DNA from 2 places in the Leifsonia sp. GW821-FHT13C05 genome. Region 1 is predicted to be linked to the other one. Evidence: predicted binding sites of a transcription regulator. Region 1 holds the regulator's gene; the other holds the start of a gene.

Region 1 (3,767 bases):
GAAGCGGGCCAGCGACGGCTCCTCCTGCTTGTGCGTCGAGGCGAACTGCTTGATCAGCTCACGCTCCTTGTGGTCGAGCTTCGTCGGGGTGACCACCTGGATGCCGACCCGCAGGTCGCCGCGGCCGCTGCCGCGCAGGTGCGTGATGCCGCGATCCTTCACCGTGATGATGTCCGCGCTCTGGATGCCCGCCTTCAGCTCCAGCTTGATGTCGCCGTCGAGCGCCTTGACCGTGGCCGTGGTGCCGAGGATCGCATCCGTCATCGCCACTTCGAGCGTGCAGAGCAGGTCGTCGCCGTCGCGGCTGAACACGTCGTGGTGCTTGACCTTGATCTCCAGGTAGAGGTCGCCGTTCGGGCCGCCGGCGGGACCGGCCTCGCCGCTGCCCGGCATCTGCAGCCGGAGGCCGGTGTCGACACCGGCGGGGATGTCCACGGGAACCGTGCGGCGGGCGCGCACGCGGCCCTGGCCCTGGCAGGTGACGCACGGCGTCGCGATGACGGTGCCGTAGCCACGGCAGGTGCCGCAGGGGGTGGAGGTCATCACGTTGCCGAGCAGCGAACGCACGGAGCGCTGGATGCTGCCGGTGCCGTGGCAGATGTCACAGGTCACCGGAGCGGTGCCCGGCTGGCAGCACGAGCCGTTGCAGGTCTCGCAGACGATGGCGGTGTCGACCTCGAGGTCGCGGTGGGTGCCGAAGATGACCTCGTCGAGGTCCACCTCGACGCGCAGCAGCGCATCCTGGCCGCGCTCGCGGCGGGACTTCGGCCCTCTGGTCTGGCCGCCCCCTCCGAAGAACGTCTCGAAGATGTCGCCGAAGCCGCCGAAGTTCTGGCCGCCTCCGCCGAAGCCGGCCTGCGGGCCGAGGTCGTACTGCTCGCGCTGCTGCGGGTCGCTCAGCACGTCGTACGCGTGGGTGACCAGCTTGAAACGCTCGGACGCCTCGGCGGACGGGTTCACATCCGGGTGCAGTTCGCGGGCGAGGCGGCGGTACGCCTTCTTGATCTCATCGGGGGTGGCGTTGCGCTCAACGCCCAGGACTTCGTAGTGGTCGGCCACAGACGGCTTTTCCTTCTCGTTCGTTGTCTTATTCGCCGAGCAGGCGGGAGAGGTAGCGGGCCACCGCTCGCACGGCGGCCATGTTGCTCGAATAGTCCATGCGGAGCGGGCCGAGCACGCCGAGACGCGCCAGCTCCGACCCGGATGCGGTGTAGCCGCTCGACAGCACGGAGGTCTCCGCGAGCCCGAACGACGCGTTCTCGCGCCCGATGCTCACCGCCACCCCGTGCTGATCGCCGGCCATCTCGCCGAACAGCTTCAACAGCACGACCTGCTCCTCGATGGCTTCGAGGACGGGGAAGATGCTCCCCGTGAAGTCGTGCTCGGTACGCACGAGGTTCGCGGCTCCGGCCATCACCAGCTTGTCCTGGCGGTTCGCGGCGATCTGCTCCATGAGCGCCGTCGCGACGGGGTCGACCAGCGCCCTGGTGCGCTCGGTCAGCGCATCCGGGAGCTGGGAGAGCCTGGCGGTCGCGTCGCTGAGCGACAGTCCGGCCGCAGCGCCGTTGATGGCGCCGCGGATCTCGGCGACCTCTTCGTCCGACAGCTCGGCGCCGAGCTCGATCACGCGCTGCTCGACGGCGCCGGAATCGGTGATCAGCACGCTGAGCAGCCTGCGCGGCGCCAGCGTCACCAGCTCGATGTGCCGGATGCGCGACCTTGTCACAGACGGATACTGCACGAGCGCGACCTGGTTGGTCAGTTGCGACAGCAGCCGCACGGTGCGCGCCAGCACGTCGTCGAGGTCGACGGACTCGCCGAGGAACACCTCGATCGCCTGCCGCTGCGCCTGACTGAGCGGACGCATCTCGGCGAGGTGGTCGACGAACAGCCGGTAGCCCTTGTCGGTGGGGACGCGCCCGGACGAGGTGTGCGGGGCTGCGATCAGGTCTTCCTCTTCGAGCGCGGCCATGTCGTTGCGGATCGTCGCCGCCGACACGCCGAACGCGTGCCGCTCGACGATGCTCTTCGAGCCGACCGGTTCGCGTGACGCGACGTAGTCCTGCACGATGACGCGCAGCACCTCGAGGCTCCGCTCAGAAACCATGCGACCCGCCTCCCGAAGACCTTTAGCACTCACTGAACCTGAGTGCTAATCATAACGCGCTGACACGCCCACACGATCATTGCCCCGCCGGGAGCGGCGGCAGTACGGTATGCGCACAGGTCCGAATACGTGCCTGCCCCTCACGAAAGGCTCCGACCATGAGTGACCCGAACCAGCCGCCGGTCAACCCGGAAGGCAACGGCGTTCCCCCGCAGCAGCCGAACGTCCCCCCGGCGCAGCCGCAGCAGCCATACGGTCAGGTCCCGCCGCAGCAGCCGAACGTTCCTCCGGCGCAGCCGCAGCAGCCGTACGGTCAGCAACCGCAGCAGCCGTACGGCGGCGCAGGCGCTCCTGCCGCCGCTCCGCTCGACGCGGCGTCCGACAAGCAGTGGGCGTCGTTCGCGCACCTCGGCGGCATCCTCTGGATCCTGCCGTCGCTGATCATCTTCCTCGTCTTCAAAGACCGCGGTCAGCTGACCAACCAGGAGTCGAAGGAAGCCCTCAACTGGCAGATCACCTGGATCATCGTCTGGATCGCCTCCCAGATCGTCGGCGCCGTCCTGGCGTTCACCGGTTTCGGCTGGCTGATCTTCGGCCTGCTCATCCCGTGGATCCTCTACGTCGTGAACCTCGTGTTCTCGATTCTCGGATTCGTGAAGGTGAACAGCGGAGGAACCTACCGCTACCCGGTCAACTTCCGGTTCATCAAGTAGCGCGCAGACCGCGTCCGCAGAGCACCGCCGGAGGACGCCGAGGGACCAGGTCTCTCGGCGTCTTCCCAGTTTCGGCATGTTTGCCCTACTGTTATGGCTGACGATCCCGTCCACGACCCGCCCGGACCCCGGGCGCAGCCAAGGAGAGAACATGTCCGCAACGCCCCCGCCGCCGCCTGGTGCACCGTACGGAGGCCAGGCCCAGCAGCTCAGCCCCTCGGATGAGAAGCTGTGGGCGACCCTGGTCCACATCGGTGGCATCATCTTCAACTGGATCCCGGCGCTCGTCGGCTACCTCGTCCTCAAGGACAAGGGCCCGTTCGTCCGCGCGCACACCGCGACGGCGCTGAACTTCCAGATCACGATCTTCATCGCGTACATCGTGGGCGGAATCCTGACGATCGTGTTCGTCGGCGTGCTGATCATCGCTGCTGCGGCCATCCTGAACATCGTCTTCAGCATCATCGCGGCGATCAAGGCCAACCAGGGTCAGTACTACGTCTACCCGGTGGCGATCAAGTTCGTCAGCTGACGTTCGACCGCTCCGTCGTGCGCCCCGGCTTCCGAGCCGGGGCGTTCGTCGTTTCCGGGGTGTGTGCCGGGCGCGTGTCGTCGGCGCCGGGCGCCGGTGTCAGTCGTCGAGCAGCCTGCGGACGACCGCGTCGGCGAGGAGGCGGCCGGACAGCGTGAGCTCGATGGTCCCGCGGAGCGCGGCCCGCGCATCCACCAGTCCGTCGGCGATCAGCCCGGCCACCGCCGTGCGGCCGTACTGGTCGAGCTCGGCGGTCGCGATCCCGTCCCGGATGCGCGTGAGCAGCAGCACGCGCTCCACGCGCCTGGTCTCCGCATCCAGGGTCTCGCGGCCCGCTGCGGGCGACTCCCCGGCGAGCACGCGGCCCGCGTAGGCGGCGGGATGCTTCACGTTCCACCAGCGGACGCCGCCGACG
Region 2 (3,767 bases), on a different contig from region 1:
ACAGTGGCGTCAGGAGTGGTGGTGACCGGGTTGGTGATCATGCCGGACTCCGACCGCTTGACCTTGTCGACGTGTGCCGCCTGGTCTTCGATCGAGAGGTTGCGGTGCAGGATGCCGATGCCGCCCTGGCGCGCCATGGCGACGGCCATGCGGGACTCGGTGACGGTGTCCATCGCGCTCGACAGGAGCGGGGCGGAGACCGAGATGCGCTTGGTGAGCCGCGAGGAGGTGTCGACCTCGCTCGGGATGACGTCCGTGTAGCCGGGAAGCAGCATCACGTCGTCGTAGGTCAAACCGATGAAACCGAACGGATCCGACTGATCCATTTCACCCCTTAGTCGTTGCGGAGTTGGAAGAAGTCCGCCGCCACCAGCGCCTGCGGATAATCAATCGTAACGGCAGAACCCTGGTGTTTTATTCCACGGTCGCGACGTCGAGTTCCGCGCCTTTCCGCCCGGAGCGGCTGGCGACGATCATGTCGACGCACAGGATGAGCAGTGCCAGCCAGACGATCGCGAACCCGAACCAGCGCTCGGGCGGCATGGCCTCGTGCAGCACGACGACGCCCACCAGGAACTGGATGAACGGCGCGAAGTACTGGATGAACCCCATGTAGACCAGCGGCAGCCTCCGCGACGCGGCGGCGAAGAACAGCAGGGGAACGGCCGTGATCACGCCCGCGCCCGCCATCGCGACCGTGTGCCAGACGCTCACGGTGCCGATGGTGATGCCGACCGTCGCGCCCACCACCACCAGCTGCACGATGGCGACCGGCGTCAGCCACATGGTCTCCAGGGTCAGCCCGGAGACCGCATCCACCGCCCCGCCGACGCGCTTCTTGATCAGGCCGTACAGCCCGAACGAGAACGCCAGGATGAGGGCGATCCACGGCATCGAGCCGTAGCCGATCGCCAGCACGACCACGGCGACGATGCTCACGCCGACCGCCACCCACTGCGCGATCCGCAGCTTCTCGCGCTGCACGAGAACACCGAGGAACACGGTGACGATCGGGTTGATGAAGTAGCCGAGCGCCGCCTCCACGACGTGCCCGCTGACCGTCGCGAGCACGTAGGTCTGCCAGTTCACGTAGATGAGGGCGCCGGCGACGCCCATCGTGAACACGACGCGCTTGTTCAGCAGCAGCGCTCCGAACACCCGCCAGCTGCGCGTGACGGTGAGCAGGATCGCGCAGAACACGAGGGAGAACAGCACCCGCCACGCCACGATCTCCCACGCGCTCGCCGGCACCAGCGACAGGAAGTAGATCGGCAGGATGCCCCAGAGCACGTACGCGGAGATGGCGTAGACGAGTCCGGAGCGGCGGTGCTCGGACAGCGGCTTCTCCGTGACGGTCTGGTCGGGGGTGGTTTCGCTCTGGGACACGGAGCGATCCTACGCGGGGCTGCCGACGCCGGGACGCGAAAGGGCCCGGATGCGCGTGCACATCCGGGCCCTCGAACAGCCGGTCGTCAGCGGACGACGACGGCCAGAACGTCGCGAGCGGAGAGGACGAGGTAGTCCTCGCCACCGAACTTGACCTCGGTTCCCCCGTACTTGGAGTAGATGACCTTGTCGCCGACGGCGACGTCGAGCGGAACGCGGTTGCCGTTGTCGTCGATGCGGCCGGGGCCGACGGCGACGACTTCACCCTCCTGCGGCTTCTCCTTGGCAGTGTCAGGAATGACCAGACCAGATGCAGTGGTCTGCTCAGCCTCGACCTGCTTGATGACGATGCGATCCTCGAGCGGCTTGATGGAGACCGACACGTTTGACCCTCTTTCCTACAAACACAGGCGTGAACAAAGACGTGAGTTAGCAAACTCATAGTGAGAGTGCTAATAGGAGTTTAGGGGGTGCGTTAGCAGTCACGCAACGTGAGTGCCAAGAGGGTAGCGTGAGGGGCATGGATCGGTCGGAACTCGTCGAGCTGCTCTCCACCGAGGGGCTGCGGCTGCTCGATTCCCTGCCGCCGTACCACTCCGAGCGAGATGTGCTCCGGATGGTCAGCGACCTGCGCAAAGCCGGGCACTCCCCCGGGCTCGTCGCCGCCGTCCTCACCCAGGCGAAACTGCGGTCGAAGGCGAAAGCGAAGTTCGGCCCGTTCGCCGACAGGATGCTGTTCACCGAGGCCGGGCTGGAACAGGCGACGCGGCTGCCGGTCGCCGCACGCCACGCCGGCCGCTTCCAGGCCGCCGGCCTGGAGCGCGTGGCCGACCTCGGCTGCGGCATCGGCGGCGACGCGCTGGCGATCTCCGCGCTCGACATCGACGTGCTCGCCGTCGACGCCGACGAGGTCACCGCGGCCATCGCCAGCTACAACCTCGCGCCGTTCCCCGGCACCACCGTGGAGCACAGGAGGGCGGAGGACGTGGACCTGCGCTCGTTCGACGGCGTCTTCCTCGACCCCGCAAGGCGCACGGCGGGGCACGGCCAGACCTCCCGCCTCACCGATCCGGACGAGTACTCGCCGTCCCTCGGCTTCGCCTTCGAGCTCGCGACGGGCCGGTCGCTCGGCGTGAAGCTCGGCCCCGGCCTCGACCGCGACCTCATCCCGTCGACGGCGGAGGCGCAGTGGGTCTCCGTCGACGGCCAGGTGGTCGAGATGGGCCTGTGGTTCGGCGTGCTGGCTCGCCCCGGCGTCGGCCGCGCAGCACTCGTCATCCGCGCAGACGCTGCCGACGAGTTGACGGCGGCCTCGGACAGCGACGACGCGGAGACCGGCGCGCTCGGCGAATACCTCTACGAACCGGACGGCTCCGTCATCCGGGCCCGCCTGATCGGCGACCTCGCGCGAAGCATCGACGGCAGGATGCTCGCAGACGGCATCGCATACATCACGTCCGACACCAGGACCGAGACGCCGTTCGCCACCGGCTTCCGGGTGGTGGACACCCTCCCGTTCAACGAGCGCGACCTGAAGCGTGCGCTCCGGGAGCGCGGGATCGGCACCCTGGAGATCAAGAAGCGCGGGGTGGATGTGGACCCGGCGACCCTGCGCAAGCGCCTGTCCCTGAGCGGTCAGGCGTCCGCGACGCTGCTGCTCACGCGGGTGGCGGGCAAGCACACGGCCCTGCTGGTGGAACGCATCCACTGACCACCGGCGGAGACGACGACGGCCGGGGCACGCTTTCGCGCATCCCGGCCGCCGGAGTCTCTGACGATCAGTACCCGTAGTTGTTGTACGAGGCGCTGAACGCGATCACCGCGATGATGATGATGATCCAGATGATCAGCGAGAAGAGCACGCTGACGAAACCGGTGATGATGCCGGTGAGCCAGAAGCCCTTGGCCGCCGGCTCCTTCCTCTTGCCGATGAAGCCGAGGATGATCGCGGCGACGCCGAACGGGAAGCCGATGCCGTACACCCAGCCGAGGACGACACCGATGATGCCGCCGACCATCGACAGGATGCTCAGCGTCGGCGACTTGGCGGGCGCAGCGTACGGCTGCGCGTATCCGGGGGCGGGCTGGCCGTATGCCGGCTGGCCGTACGCCTGCTGCTGCCCGTACGGCTGCTGCTGTCCATACGGCTGCTGGCCGTACGGCTGCTGCTGACCGTACGGCTGCTGGGGCTGCTGGCCGTATGCCTGCTGCTGGCCGTACGGCTGGCCGGGCGCCGGCGGCTGCTGACCGTATCCGGCCGGCGGCACGGGCGGCGCAGGCGGCGCGGGAGGCACGGGCGCAGCGGGGGCGGCCTCGGGCGGAACAGGCGGGACGGCGCCGGTCTGTGCGTCGCCGGACGGTGCTTCACCGTTCTGCGCGTT

The links. The regulator HrcA, encoded in region 1, represses chaperone genes, less so after heat shock. The targets are predictions, from matches to a motif close to TTNGCACTCGNNNNNNNCGAGTGCNAA.
Region 2: a site for HrcA is predicted at 1,862-1,888, ahead of groES (co-chaperone GroES). Genes of this name have one in related genera too.

What each region holds. Positions count from the first base shown of each region.
Region 1 covers NZ_JBXAPT010000001.1:633,568-637,334, forward strand. The annotation lists gene dnaJ (molecular chaperone DnaJ) at 1-1,059, opposite strand, end outside; gene hrcA (heat-inducible transcriptional repressor HrcA) at 1,088-2,107, opposite strand; gene AC1ROC_RS03080 (DUF4870 domain-containing protein) at 2,266-2,820, shown strand; gene AC1ROC_RS03085 (DUF4870 domain-containing protein) at 2,972-3,352, shown strand; gene hemW (radical SAM family heme chaperone HemW) at 3,452-3,767, opposite strand, start outside.
Region 2 covers NZ_JBXAPT010000008.1:143,038-146,804, reverse strand. The annotation lists gene guaB (IMP dehydrogenase) at 1-326, opposite strand, end outside; gene rarD (EamA family transporter RarD) at 415-1,386, opposite strand; gene groES (co-chaperone GroES) at 1,473-1,769, opposite strand; gene AC1ROC_RS18575 (THUMP-like domain-containing protein) at 1,907-3,097, shown strand; gene AC1ROC_RS18570 (DUF4190 domain-containing protein) at 3,165-3,767, opposite strand, start outside.